2 regions of the Gordonia sp. NPDC003585 genome follow, and region 2 is predicted to be linked to the other one. Evidence: riboswitches for the same ligand, from Rfam matches in the RefSeq annotation. Region 2 holds a riboswitch; the other holds the start of a gene.

Region 1 (7,190 bases), on a different contig from region 2:
CATCGTGCGTGCGCGTCCGAAGGCGCCGGATTCGATGTACCCGCGCACTACGGCGTCGGTGGCCTTCCAGCGCTCCACCGCGGACGCGACAGCGTCGAGTTGCTCGGTACTCACCGAACGTCGCACGTCCTCGTTGTCGCGCAGGCGTGCGACGGTGGCGGAGATGCCTTCGGTCGACTGGGCGAAGGAGCGTTCGAGCCCACCCTGATCACCGCGCCGCACCAGTGCCAGGGTTTCCGCCGACCGCGCCTGCTGGGTCAGGATGCGCGCGGCGGTGAGTTCGCGGAGGGGGTCGGCCCCGCCGGTGCGGGCGTCGCTGGTCGCGGCCACCGACATGAGCCCCGACGCCAAGAGCCACACCGTGCCGGTGGTGATCGCCAAGATCGCCGCGACCACGCCGAGATTGAAGCGGCGCCGGGTACGTCTGGCCAGGTAGCGGGAGGTGAGGATCAGGGCCAGGAGCACGGCCAACAGCGCCGCGTAGACGGTCCAGGGCGGACGACTCAGGCTTCGCTGGGGGTCGGCGATCGCCAGCGATCGCTGTTCGTAGAGGCGCTGCGCGGCCGGCAGGATCTGGTCCTGCATCATCGACGACGCCTGGCCGAGGTAATCGGAGCCGACCGGGTTGCCCTGCCGGTTGTTGGTCCGCGCCGTCTCGACCAGTCCGCTGTACACCGGGATGGAGACCGCGAGGGTGTTGAGATCGGCGGCGACCGCTTTGTCGTCTCGATCGGGTGTGCCGTCCGCGCCGGGCTCACCTGAGCTGCCGGTCGCGAGGATCAGCGACGACGAAGCCGTGGCGAGCGCATTGGCGTAGCGAGTACGGAGTTCGGGGGTCTCCAGCCCGCCGGAGATGAACGCGGCGTTGGCCGACGCATCGGCGACCGACAGCGATGAGTACAACACTTGACTCGCTTCGGCCAGGGGCTCGGCCCGGTCGATCATGCGCTGCAGGGTTTGGGTGCGGTTCTCCAGCACGGTCGATGCGTACAACCCGGTGCTGACCGACGCCGCGGCGAGCACGATCAGGATGGTGACGAGCTTGCCGGGTGTCGTCACCGCATAGTGGCGCAGGGTGGCGAAGGGGGATTGGGCGCGCTCGCGAGCTGCGGCGACGAGTTCGCGGCGGTCGGCGAGTACCTGCCGGATCGGGGGCGACGACTGTCCGGGCCGCACCGTCCTTCCGGCGCGGGTGAGTACGGTCCGCATCGGGGACGCGTCGCCGGTCACCTCAAGATCCCTTCTCAGTCCTGTATGTGTTTCAGCCTAGGCCATGTCGGGGGTACCCGACCGGGTTCGACACTGCCCGAGATCGAGGTCCGATATGTCGGACCGAATGACCCTGGCGAGGGTTGTCTGACTCACATACGGTGGAGATGCCCGGTTGCATCACGACAACCGGTATGCGAGGAGGCGGAGTGCGCGGGGACGGCGACGGTTGGGTGATCGATCCGGACGGCTCACGGTATTGGGGTGTCCACGGCGCGGCGGGACTCCTGCTCCGGGCGCCACTCGACGGCGGTGCGACCGGAATACTGCTGCAACATCGAGCGGTCTGGTCTCATCAGGGCGGCACCTGGGGTCTCCCCGGAGGTGCGCGGGACTCCCACGAGAGCGCCATCGACACCGCCGTGCGCGAAGCCGACGAAGAGGCAGGGGTCCGCGCCGACCAGCTCACGGTTGTCGCGGCGCTGGTCACCCACCAATCGCCGAGCGGGTGGACCTACACCACCGTCATCGCCGATACGTCCGAACCGGTCCGCACGGTCGCCAACGGCGAATCGGCGGAACTGCGTTGGGTGGGCGAACATGACGTCGACACACTGCCACTACACCCGGGATTCGGTCAGGCTTGGCCCGGCCTCCGCGAGCGCATCGCCCGTCTCGACCTGCAGGCCTGATTCGAAGAATTTGGCGACCAATCCCGTTGACCTGCGGAAATGAGCCAGCGTCGTGCCCGCAAAATCTAGGGGACGAGTTTCTTCCCCGGGGTTTGTAGTCGTCCGCGAGAAATTTCTCGGGGAAGACACCAAGGGCCGGGGAAGAAACTTCTTCCCCTACTTTTGTGGGCGCACGTGCCTGGCGTCGCGTTCGGCGGGTAGGCGGCCCGCCCAGACTCACTCGCTCCCGGCGAGCAGCCGGTTCGCACCCGCGACAAGCGCGTTGACGTTGGCCTCGTCGCACGTCGTGCCGTCACCGAGCGCCCACACCTGCCGGTCGTCCCTTTCGCACAGCAGGAATGCCGTGATCTGGCCGTCGCTGACGCGCTGGTGGGATTTGACGATGGAGATGGGTGCGCCGATCTCGTGCAGCATCGACGTCATCGCGCCGACCGGACCGCTGGCAACGGCGGACAGCGACATGATCCGGTCCTCGAGCGCGAAGGTCGCGCGGCACTCGACGAGGTCGTGGTGGGTGGGCTCCATGGACCATGACCCGAGTCGGATGCTTCCGCCGGGGGAGTAGTGATCGATGAATTCTGGAAAGGTCATGCCGGATGCCTCCTCGCGCATACCCCGGGGCAGTGGTGAGCCGTACCGGCGGGCGAACGGGTCGCCCATGGGCCGACCGGCGTGCTCATCGCACGAACAGGATCGTTGAGAAAGATGAAGGCTGTGCATCGCGTGTACCGATTTCGGTCGAAGTGAAGATGACCGACGTGCGCACGCATAGACCCCGCAGCGGGGGGTCGGTCAGATTCAGACCCCGCTGCGGCGGGTTACGAGCGCGTTCGCGATGTACAGCATGATGGCGACCACCTTAGACCCGCCGTTCGCCGGGCGGCAAATGACTATTCGCCGCGTCGGGAATCTGTACCTGCCGGCGCGACGAAATGCACTGTGCACTTGGTCGGGCCGCCACGTACAGATTCCCTCCAGGCCGGAGGGCAGCTGGTCAGCCTCGGACCAGCGCTCGCGCCGCCGATTCCGGATCGTCCGCCGCAGTGATGGCACGCACGACGACGATCCGCTCCGCCCCGGCTGCCCGCACTTCGGGGAGCCGGGCGAGGTCGATGCCGCCGATCGCGAACCACGGCTTTACCGAGTTCGTCGCGGCGACCGAGGTCACCAGATCCAGCCCGGCCGCCGGCCGTCCCGGCTTGGTGGGCGTCGTCCAGCACGGGCCGACGCAGAAGTAGTCGACGTCGTCGTCGGCCGCGGCGCCTGCGGCCTGGTCGACATCATGCGTCGACAGCCCGATGACCACGTCGGGCCCGACGATCTGCCGGGCGGCAGCAGGCGCGAGATCACCCTGGCCCACATGCAGGACGTCGGCCTGAGCCAGGGCCGCGATGTCGGCGCGATCGTTGACGGCCAGCAGCGCTCCGCGAGCACGGACCACCCGACGCAGCTCCGCGAGGATCGCGAGTTCTTCACGCGCCTCCAGCGTCCCGAATCGCTCCTCGCCGACCGATCCCTTGTCGCGCAACTGGACGATGTCGACGCCACCGTCGATGGCCTTCGAGACGAAATCGAGCAGATCGCCGCGCTCTCGCCGTGCGTCGGTGCACAGGTAGAGCGTCGCCGTGTCGAGTCGCTGTCGGGGCGAGGTGGTCATCGGGTAGACGCTACCTCGCGGCGGTCAGGGCTCGTCGACGCCGCTTTGGCGGACCGGGCTGCACTCAACCAAGACCGACCGGCCGCGTAGGCTCATGATCGGAGTACATCACGGGAGCCCGGCCGGGCTGAGAGTGCGGAGAAGCCGCAGACCGTCTGACCTGATCCGGGTAATGCCGGCGAAGGAAGGTGATTGCACGTGCAGAGTGTTGCCGTTGTGGGCGGCGGCGTCATCGGGCTGTCCATTGCGCTTGCGGCGTCCGACGCCGGTTGGCGTGTGCGGGTCGTCGACGCGGGAGTCGCCGACCGTGCCTCACATGTGGCCGGCGGCATGCTCGGATCGTTGGGCGAGGGCATTCCGGGCGAAGAGACGCTGCTCGCGATGTCCGTCGAATCGGTTCGACGCTGGCCCGCCCTCATCGACCGGCTCGGCGACCCGAACGTCGTGACCGCCACCGATTCGCTGTTCGTCGCCGGTACCGCAGCCGACCTGCACCGTCTCGACCATCTCGCCCGGTTCGTGTGGTCTCAGCAGACCGACGCTCGCACGGTGCTCACCTCGATCACCGGCCGCGACATCCGCGCACTCGAGACGGCGCTGAGTACCCGGCTCGTGGGCGGCTACCGCGCCGAAGGCGAATGGGCACTGGACAATCGGCGGCTCCTGACAGCGCTGCGGGACACGGCCCGCGCGTCGGGCGTCGTGTTCGACGACACGCGAATCGGTTCGCGAGACGCGCTCGACGACGACCAGGTGGTCCTCGCCGCCGGATTGGGCACCAACGCACTATGGCCGCAGGCGCAACTCCAGGCCGCCAAGGGTGAGGTGCTCAGGTTGCGGCGCACGCGGTCCTCGGTGCCACCGCCGCGCCACGTGATCCGCGCGGCGGTCGGCGGCCGCAATGTGTACCTGGTGCCTCGTGCCGATGGAATCGTCGTCGGCGCAACGCAATACGAAGCTCCTGTCGATGCCGGCGATATCCTTCCCGAGGCAGGCGGAGTGCTCGACCTGCTCGCCGACGCCACCGAGGTGATGCCGGGGCTGCGTACGTACGAACTCGTCGAGGCGGGCGCGGGCCTACGTCCATGCACGGCGGACGGACTGCCGATCATTCGGCGTCTCGACGAGCGGACCGTGGTCGCAACCGGCCACGGCCGCAACGGAATTGTGCTCGCACCACTCACGGCCGACGAGGTGGTGGGGCTGCTCGGTGATCCGCGGCGGGCACCCACACCGGCGGCAATGACTTCGGGAGGCGAGAGATGACGATCACGGTCAACGGCGAACCGACAGCGGTGGCCCCGGAAACGTCGGTGGCCGCGCTGCTGACGCATCTGGGCCTGCCCGACCGCGGGGTTGCGGTCGCCGTCGACGGCGCGGTCGTCCCGAAAGGCTCGTGGGCGCAATCCATTCCGGATGGTTCGGTGGTCGAGGTCGTGACGGCGGTGCAGGGTGGCTGACTGCACAGATCCGTTGCGGATCGCGGACCGCGAGTTCGGATCACGACTCATCACCGGTACCGGCGGCGCGACGAGCCTGGCGGTCCTCGAACGCGCACTGATCGCGTCGGGCACCGAACTCACCACCGTCGCGATCCGGCGGGTCGACGCCGCGTCGGGCACCGGAGTGCTCGACCTGCTCCGGCGCCTCGACATCGCACCCCTGCCCAACACGGCAGGCTGCCACACGACGGCCGAGGCGGTGCTGACCGCGCAACTGGCCCGCGAGGCCATGGAGACCGACTGGGTCAAGCTCGAGGTGGTCGCCGACGAACGCACCCTCATGCCCGATCCGATCGAACTGGTCGACGCCGCGTCGGCGCTGGTCCGGGACGGGTTCACCGTGCTGGCCTACTCCAACGACGACCCCGTCCTCGCTGCCCGGCTCGAAGACATCGGCGTCGCTGCTGTGATGCCCCTCGGCTCCCCGATCGGCACTGGCCTCGGCATCCTCAACCCGCACAACATCGAGATGATCGTCGCGCGGGTGCAGGTGCCGGTGATCCTCGACGCCGGGATCGGCACCGCAAGCGACGCGGCCCTCGCGATGGAACTCGGTTGCGACGGAGTGTTGCTGGCGTCGGCGGTCACCCGGGCCGACGACCCGGAACGGATGGCCGCCGCCATGCGCCACGCGGTTCTCGCGGGCCGGCTCGCGGCGCAGGCGGGACGGATCCCGCGTCGCTTCTGGGCGGAGGCGTCGTCGCCCGAGCGCGCGACCAGCAGTTGAGTGGGTCACGCTATGGTCGGGGTGTGCTCACAGTCCAGAAGCTCACCAAAGACTTCGGCGACAAGCGCGCCGTCGACAACCTCAGTTTCGAGGTGTCACCCGGGCACGTGACGGGCTTCCTCGGCCCCAACGGTGCCGGCAAGTCGACCACGATGCGCATGATGCTCGACCTCGACCGTCCCACCTCGGGTTCGGTCGCCATCGACGGTCAGCGCTACCAGGATCTCGAGGATCCGATCCGGCAGGTGGGGGCGCTGCTCGACGCCAAATGGGTCCATCCCAACCGGAGTGCGCGGTCGCATCTGCGCTGGCTGGCGGCGGCCAACCGGATTCCGGCGAGTCGGGTCGACGAGGTCATCGAGATGGTCGGTCTGACGTCGGTGGCCACCAAGCGCGCGGGTGGCTTCTCGCTCGGCATGTCGCAGCGGCTCGGCATCGCCGGCGCACTCCTCGGTGACCCGCACACGCTGATGTTCGACGAGCCGGTCAACGGCCTCGACCCCGAGGGCATCGTCTGGATTCGCGGATTCATGCGACAGCTCGCTTCGGAGGGGCGCACCGTTTTCGTCTCCAGCCACCTCCTTGCCGAGATGGCGCTCACCGCCGACCATCTCATTGTCATCGGCCGCGGGCGGCTCATCGCCGACTGCTCGGTCAGCGAATTCACCTCGCGTGCACAGACTTCGGTTCGGGTGCGCGGTCCGCAGCTGGAGGATCTGCACGTCGCGCTGGCCGCGGCAGGCCTGGCGCCGGCGCCCGGTCCCGCCGACGCCAAGGGCCGACCGGTGATGGTGGTGCCCGACACGACCACCGACCAGGTGGGCGACCTGGCCGCTGCGGCCGGGGTGGTCCTGCACGAACTGACCGAGGAGACCGCATCGCTCGAGGAGGTCTTCATGCAGGTCACCGCCGGTGACGTCGAATACCAGGGTGGAACGGGGGTCGTGGCATGATCGCGACGATCGACTCGGAGCGGATCAAGCTCATGAGCACGCGCTCGCCCTACTGGTGCGTGGCGATCGTGGCCGTCCTGGGTCTGGGTCTGGCCGCGCTGATCTCGTCGGGCGGTCCGGTCGACGAGCTCACCGACAACCCGGCGAACGTCTACCTGTTGGGCGTGAACCAGTTCGGTCTCGCCGTCTTGTTGATCATGGCGGTCCTGGGGATCACCACGGAGTACCGCTTCGGAACCATCCGGTTGTCCTTCGAGGCAACGCCCCGCCGTTGGCAGGTGCTCGTCGCCAAGGGGGTGGTGTTCGCGATCGTCGGCCTGGTGGTGACCTTCGTGATCTGCCTGCTGGGTCTGGTCATCGCCAAGCTCTTTGCCGGTGACGACTTCGACCTCACCAGTTCGGATGCCATCCGTCAGCTCTGGGGGACGCCCATCTTCATCGCGTTGGCGA
Region 2 (7,190 bases):
CGGTTATTCGTTCTCGGTGACGTGCCTGATCCTTGGTGGCACAACCACCTTCGGTATTGTCGCCGATCCCGCGGCGCTGCCGGGTTACGCGGCACGCTTCATCGAAGCGTTCGACGCGGTCATAGCGGAGGCAACACCCGCGCAGTGAGTCTTGCTGCATCGAGATCTGTCCACAACGTCGGGGATTGAGGAAAGTGCATGCCCACAAGTAGAAATCGTCCCAGATCACGCACCCGGACGCTCACACCGATCGCGGCCCTGTTGGCCGCGTTGCTGGCTGCCGGACTGTTCGCGGGATGCAGTGCGCCGGAGGAGAACGACACGCCGGCCAGCGTCTCGCCGGTCACCATCGCCGACCTGCCGGGTCAGAAGCCGGTGGTGATTCCCGCTGTGCCGCAACGGATCGTGGCCGTCGGCACGCAATGGATCGACACCGTACTCGCCTTCGGCGTGACGCCGGTCGGCTATCTGACCGGGCAGACCGGTCCGGCGCAGAAGGCGCCCTGGACCGGCGACAAGCTGAACTCGTCGACGGCGATCACCTCGCCGACCGACCCGAGCGCGCAGATCACCCAGATCGCCAAGCTCAACCCCGATCTGATCCTGGTCCCGTCGTACGCCCCGGCCGCGCTGCGCGACCAGTTGGCGGCGTTGGCGCCGACCATCGGCGCGGTCAGTGCCTCGTCGGTGGACCCGTGGGACAAGCTCGTGACCGTGCTCGGCACCGCGCTGCGGGAACCGGAGAAGGCCACCGAGCTCATCAACGGAGTCAACGAGAAGTACTCGTCGGTCAAGACGGCCAACCCGGGGCTGGCCGACAAGACGTACTCGCTTTCGTTCATGTACACGCCGACACAGATCTCGGTTCTCGGCGACCCCAATGACGGTGCGGGACAGATCTTTACCAGCATCGGACTGAAGGTTTCGCCGACGGTGGCGGCCGAGCGCGCTCGCCAGGGCAACGCACCTCGGTTCACCATCGGGCTCGAGAACGTACCCGTCCTCGACGCGAACCTGGTGCTGGCAACCGGTGCGACACCACAGCTCGACCAGCAGTTCCGCAGTCTGCCAGGCTATTCGAACCTCGCTGGAGTGAAGGCCGGCGCCGCGCCGGCGCTCACCTCCGACGAGATCAACGCGCTCAACACGCCGAGCGTCCTGTCGATCCCGTGGGTCCTCGACCGCCTGAACCCGGCCCTGGCCGCGACGGCGAAGCAGAGCTGAACTTCAACACTCAAGGGCGGGGCCGCAATTGCGGTCCCGCCCTTGTGTGTTGCAGCTGCGAGCGCAGATCCCTTCCGGCTCAGCCGAAGGACTTCCCCTCGATCCAGTAGGCCATACCCTTGACGGCCTTCTTACCCAAGTTGAAATCGTTCTTGAAGGCTGCAGTCACAGCCCGTGTACTCGCCGAATCGAGTGCGACCCAACCGAAATGGCCACTCGCGTCAAAGGCGGCCGCCTTCACCGTCTCGACCAGGGCTGCCCCAGAACGCTCGCGGGCGATCCAGTGCACGGTGTCCTGAGCGCGCGATCGCAGCGGCAAATCTTTGTCGGACTCATGCTGGTATTCAAACCAGATGGTGGCCGGCGTTTCCGGCGCCGACGACGCCGAGATCGCGTCGAGAATCGAGTTGATCGCGGCCATCGACGCCGTGTCGCCCGCGATCAGGAATCCCTTCGCGGGCGGGTCGGGCATCTCGAACTTCGACCCCATCACCGTCGCATTGATCGTGTCGCCGGGTTGTGCCTGCTGCGCCCAGCGTGCCGACGCGCCGTCGTGGATGGCGAACTCGATGTGAAAAGTGTCCGACGCCGGATCGGGGTCGACCAGCGTGTAGCCACGCTGATGCAACTTGCCGTTGTCCTCGAACCACATTCGCACCCACATCGTCGGGTGTTGCTTGACCTCCGTCAGCAATCCGCCACCGGTGAATCCGAGGCGCACGTAGTGATCGGTGACGGTTTCCGTGCTGGTCACGGTGAACGCGAAGTCGTCGGCACGCAGCAGTTTGAGCACGGCACCTTGCCAGCCACGCCCCTTGGTGGACACCTCTGTCATCATCAGCCTCCCGTCGACAGCAGTTTCGAAATTAGCCTACCCTAACTTGCATTCGACTTCGGTGGCCACCGTCGACCCCGATCCGCCGCCACAAAAGTAGGGGAGGAATCTTCTTCCCCTACCCTTGGAGTCCTCCCCCAGAGAATTCTCGCGGACGACCATGAACCCCGGGGAAGAAGTTCTTCCCCTAGATTTTTCGGGTACGACGCTGACGGATTTGCCCTGGTCAGGAGACCGACTGCTGCACTCGTCGGATCAGGCCGGCGCAAGCGCGACGATCCCCGGATGGGCGTCGACGTAGTGCTTGGTGAACGAACACACCGGCCGCAACCGCGCGTTCTGGTCGCGGACGTATCCGATGACGCACCGCGTCAGCCGGGTCCCGAGACCATGACCGGAATACTCGTCGTAGAGGACGGTGTGCAGCACCGTGACCGTCGTCTGACCGTCGGTCGTCTCGGTCGAATAGCCGAGCACGCCGACAAGGTCGCCGGCCACCCACAACTCGAATCGATCCCGTTCGGGATTGTGCACGACCTGTGAGATCTGCTGGAGAATCGCCTGCGCGGACTGCGGCGGCGGTTGCCGATGTTTCCTGTTCAACGGATTCCCTCCCGGAAATGCTCAGACGACTACGCGTGGACCACGGCGCGTGCGCCTGATTCCCCAGCCAGGCGCCTCACGTCACTACTGTGATTCGGGTCACACAGTACCTTACGGGACCGTAGCCATGCCATGGCTACGGGGGCACAGCAAACAATCCTGTCCGGTCGGATAGGGCGTAGAGTGTCGGGCGATGCGTTCGCATCGCTGGGGTTGACTCACAGCCACAACTCAACATCGCGGGGGCTCTCACGACACCGAGGGCTGAGATGGCGACGGGCGGTCGCCGACCGCCTGAACCTGTCCGGGTAATGCCGGCGTAGGGAGACATCTCATGGGCACTCGTATACCCACATCCGGTTCGCGCACCGACATCACCGTCGACGCCGACCTGCTGACCACCGGCCCGATCGAGGGCAGCACCAAGCACTACCGCACACTCGACCATCTGCGTGTTCCGCATCGGCGCATCCACCTGACGAACGGCGAACACCTCGACGTCTACGACACCTCCGGGCCGTACACCGATTCGACGGCGCACATCGACGTCCAAGCCGGCCTGCCGCCCATCCGCGACGCGTGGCAGCGACCCGACCCCATCGACGGCGCCGCCACCCAGCTCGCGTGGGCACGCGCGGGGATCATCACCGACGAGATGCGCTATATCGCCGCTCGCGAGGGCGTCGACGCCGAGTTGGTCCGCAGCGAGGTCGCGATTGGCCGTGCGGTGATCCCGGTGAATCATCGGCACCCGGAATCGGAACCGATGATCATCGGCAAGGCGTTCGCGGTGAAGGTCAACGCCAACATCGGCAACTCCGCGGTCACCAGTTCCATCGCCGAGGAAGTGGAGAAAATGGTGTGGGCCACGCGCTGGGGGGCCGACACCATCATGGATCTGTCCACCGGCAAGGACATCCACATGACGCGCGAATGGATCCTGCGCAACTCGCCCGTCCCGGTGGGCACGGTGCCGATCTATCAGGCTTTGGAGAAGGTGAACGGCGATCCCACCAAACTGACGTGGGAGATCTACCGCGACACGGTGATCGAGCAGGCCGAGCAGGGCGTCGACTACATGACGGTGCATGCCGGGGTGCTGCTCCGATACGTCCCGCTGACGGCCCGACGGGTCACCGGCATCGTCTCCCGAGGCGGGTCGATCATGGCCGCGTGGTGCCTTGCCCATCATCAGGAGTCGTTCCTGTACACGCACTTTGACGAGCTGTGCAAGATCTTCGCGCGCTACGACATCACCTTCTCGCTCGGCGACGGCCTGCGTCCGGGTTCGATCGCCGATGCCAACGACGAGGCGCAGTTCGCCGAACTCCGAACGCTCGGCGAGCTCACGAAGATCGCGAAATCCCATGGCGTGCAGGTGATGATCGAAGGTCCGGGCCACGTCCCGATGCACAAGATCGCCGAGAACGTGCGGCTCGAGGAAGAGCTCTGCGAGGAGGCGCCGTTCTACACCCTCGGCCCGCTCGCGACCGACATCGCACCAGCCTACGACCACATCACCTCGGCGATCGGCGCCGCGATGATCGCCCAGGCGGGCACCGCCATGCTCTGCTACGTCACGCCGAAAGAACACCTCGGGCTGCCCAACCGCGACGACGTGAAGGTCGGTGTGATCACCTACAAGATCGCCGCGCACTCTGCCGACCTCGCCAAGGGACTGCCGGGTGCACAGTCCCGCGACGACGCACTGTCCAAGGCGCGCTTCGAGTTCCGCTGGACCGACCAGTTCAACCTGGCCCTCGACCCGGACACCGCCCGCGAGTACCACGACGAGACACTGCCCGCCGAACCGGCCAAGACCGCCCACTTCTGTTCCATGTGCGGCCCCAAGTTCTGCTCGATGCGCATCTCCGCCGACGTGCGCGCCTATGCCGAGGAGAACAATCTCGTCACCGCCGAGGACATCGACCGCAAGATCGCGCAGGAGATGGCGGCCAAGTCGGCGGAGTTCGTCGAGGCCGGCAACCGCGTCTATCTACCCCTGGAGGCCACCACCACATGACGGACGTCCCGCTGTTACCCACCGCCGCAACGGGTTCCACCCCGATCCGGGTGATGACCATCGCCGGGTCGGACTCCGGTGGCGGCGCGGGCATCCAGGCCGACTTGCGCACCTTTGCACTACTCGGTCTTCATGCCTGTGTTGCGGTCACCGCGGTCACGGTGCAGAACTCGCTGGGTGTCAGCGGTTTCCAGGAGATCACTCCTGACGTGGTGGCCGCCCAGATGCGTTGCGTGATCGACGACATCGGCATTGGTGCGGCCAAGACCGGCATGCTGGCGTCGGCCCCGATCATCGACGCGGTAGCGGCGCAGTGCCGAGAGTCCGGTCTGGGCCGCGGCTCCGACGTACCGCTCGTCGTCGACCCGGTATGCGCTTCGATGCACGGCGACCCGCTTCTCGCCACCGAGGCCTTGGACACGTTGCGTGACACGCTGATTCCGCTGGCCACCGTGGTGACGCCCAACCTCGACGAGGTGCGGCTCATCACCGGAATCGACGTCGTCGACGATGCCACCCAACGCGATGCGGCCCGGGTTCTGCACGGCCTGGGTGCGCAGTGGGCATTGGTGAAGGGCGGACATCTGCGGAGTTCCGACCGCAGCACCGATCTGCTCTACGACGGCACCGAGTTCCACGAGTTCGACCACGTGCGCATCGACACCCCCCACGACCACGGCGCCGGCGACACCCTCGCCGCGGCCATCACAGCCGCACTCGCACACGGGTATTCGGTACCCGACGCGGTTGCCTTCGCCAAGAGTTGGGTATCGAAGGGTCTCGCTGCGGCGTACCCGCTGGGTGCCGGGCACGGTCCCGTCAACCCTCTGTGGCGCGTGAGCCGGCCGTAACGGCCACCGTCACCGATTACGGTGGCCGAATGAAGCTGTCACGCGCAGTACCCATTCTGACCGTCGACGATATCGCGGCCGCCACCACCGCCTACCGGCAGACCCTCGGCCTCGAGGTGCTGATGGACCATGGCTGGATCGTCACGCTCGGCTCCGGTGACGTCGCCCAGTTCAGTCTGATGACCGAAGATGCGACCGCGTCGTGCAATCCGGTCGCCTCCCTCCAGGTCGAGGACGTCGACGCCGCACACGCGGCCGCCGAGGCCGCCGGGCTCGAGATCGTCCACGCGTTGTGCGACGAGGAGTGGGGCGTTCGCCGATTCTTCTTCCGTGATCCGGCCGGAAACGTCGTCAACGTGCTCGAGCACCGGTGAGGCCGCCCTCCTACTTCTGCCAGCCGATGTCCTCGACCGGGCCGACGAAGAACTGCCCCGCACCGTAGTTCGCGAGTCCCTGCTTCACGGCCACCATGGTGGGCCCGTTGGTGAACGGAAGCATCGCGTACTGCGCGAAGGCGGTGCGCTCCACCTTGTTTCCCGCCGCGATCTGTTCTGCCGGATCGGCGATCTGCCCGACCCGTGCGATCTCGGCGTCCAACTGCGGCGAACCGGCACCACTCTTGTTGAAGGATGACTTCTCGCACCAGATCTGGCAGAAGTACGCCATTCCGAACGGATCACTGGACTGGAAGCCCATCAGGAAGATGTCGAATTCCTTGTTGGTGACGACCTTCGAGAAGTCCGACGACGGACGCTGGATCACGTTGAGGTCGACGCCGATGGTCTTGTACATCGCTTGCAAGGCCCGCACTTGGGCCTGCCCGGTGGGATCGTCGCCGAGCGTCGGCAAGGTCAGCGTCAGCCGCTGACCGTCCTTGGTCCGGGTGCCGTCGCCCCCGACCGTCCAACCCGCCCGGTCGAGAAGCTGTTTGGCCTGGTCGGCATTGAAGTCGACTACGCCGGAAAGGTTGTCCTCATAGCCTTTCTCGAAAGAGTAGAGCAACAACGAGCCGGGGAGTGGCTCCGAGTAATTGAGCCCGTTGAACTCGATCTTCGCCAGCGTCGCCCGGTCGGTGCCGCGCATGATCGCCTCACGAACTCGGACATCGGCGAGGATCGGCGAATCGGTGTTGATCACCATCAGGGATTGAGCCGGCGTGGCCGACGTCCGAATGTCGATGCCACTCATCGATTTCACCTGCGCCAAACGATCTTTGGTGCCCACTCCGGTGGCGTCGATCTCCCCGTTGCGGAAAGCATTGATCGAGGCCTGGGACTCCATCTGCCGGAACACCCGCTGATCGAGCTTCCCGGGATTGCCCCACCACTTGGGATTCCGTTGAAACACGACGGTGCCCTGATTGCGGTCGTAGGACGCGATCGTGTACGGCCCGGCGCCGAGTTCGGGATGGGGTTGCTGGAGATAGGCCTTGTTGTAGAAGTCCGGATTTGCGACCTTTGGGTGCAGAACATTGTTGAACAGCCCGTCGGGCCAGGCGTAGACACCCTTGAAGCGGACGACAACCTGGCGATCGTCGACTCCCCGGGTCACCGAGTCGATCTTGTCGTATCCGTCGGTCGAACTCGTGACGTAGCGGGCATCTCTACCGGAGTTGGCCTGCCAGGTCGTCACGAAGGAGCGGTAATCGAAGGGC

What was found. A riboswitch is a leader RNA that binds a small molecule or an ion and turns the genes downstream of it on or off. The one in region 2 is predicted to bind thiamine pyrophosphate.
Region 1: it holds a riboswitch for thiamine pyrophosphate, as region 2 does, so the genes downstream of both, thiO (glycine oxidase ThiO) here and thiC (phosphomethylpyrimidine synthase ThiC) in region 2, are expected to answer to the same signal.

Annotation. Positions count from the first base shown of each region.
Region 1 is NZ_JBEXMX010000036.1:7,662-14,851, forward strand. Features, by position in the region: gene ABZW74_RS11905 (hypothetical protein) at 1-1,230, opposite strand, end outside; gene ABZW74_RS11910 (NUDIX hydrolase) at 1,419-1,901, shown strand; gene ABZW74_RS11915 (hypothetical protein) at 2,118-2,492, opposite strand; gene thiE (thiamine phosphate synthase) at 2,896-3,558, opposite strand; TPP riboswitch at 3,659-3,762, shown strand; gene thiO (glycine oxidase ThiO) at 3,757-4,824, shown strand; gene thiS (sulfur carrier protein ThiS) at 4,821-5,018, shown strand; gene ABZW74_RS11935 (thiazole synthase) at 5,011-5,787, shown strand; gene ABZW74_RS11940 (ABC transporter ATP-binding protein) at 5,811-6,740, shown strand; gene ABZW74_RS11945 (ABC transporter permease) at 6,737-7,190, shown strand, end outside.
Region 2 is NZ_JBEXMX010000003.1:35,501-42,690, forward strand. Features, by position in the region: gene ABZW74_RS01195 (wax ester/triacylglycerol synthase domain-containing protein) at 1-148, shown strand, start outside; gene ABZW74_RS01200 (ABC transporter substrate-binding protein) at 199-1,224, shown strand; gene ABZW74_RS01205 (siderophore-interacting protein) at 1,304-2,059, opposite strand; gene ABZW74_RS01210 (GNAT family N-acetyltransferase) at 2,315-2,662, opposite strand; TPP riboswitch at 2,892-3,005, shown strand; gene thiC (phosphomethylpyrimidine synthase ThiC) at 2,997-4,685, shown strand; gene thiD (bifunctional hydroxymethylpyrimidine kinase/phosphomethylpyrimidine kinase) at 4,682-5,536, shown strand; gene ABZW74_RS01225 (VOC family protein) at 5,566-5,910, shown strand; gene ABZW74_RS01230 (ABC transporter family substrate-binding protein) at 5,921-7,190, opposite strand, start outside.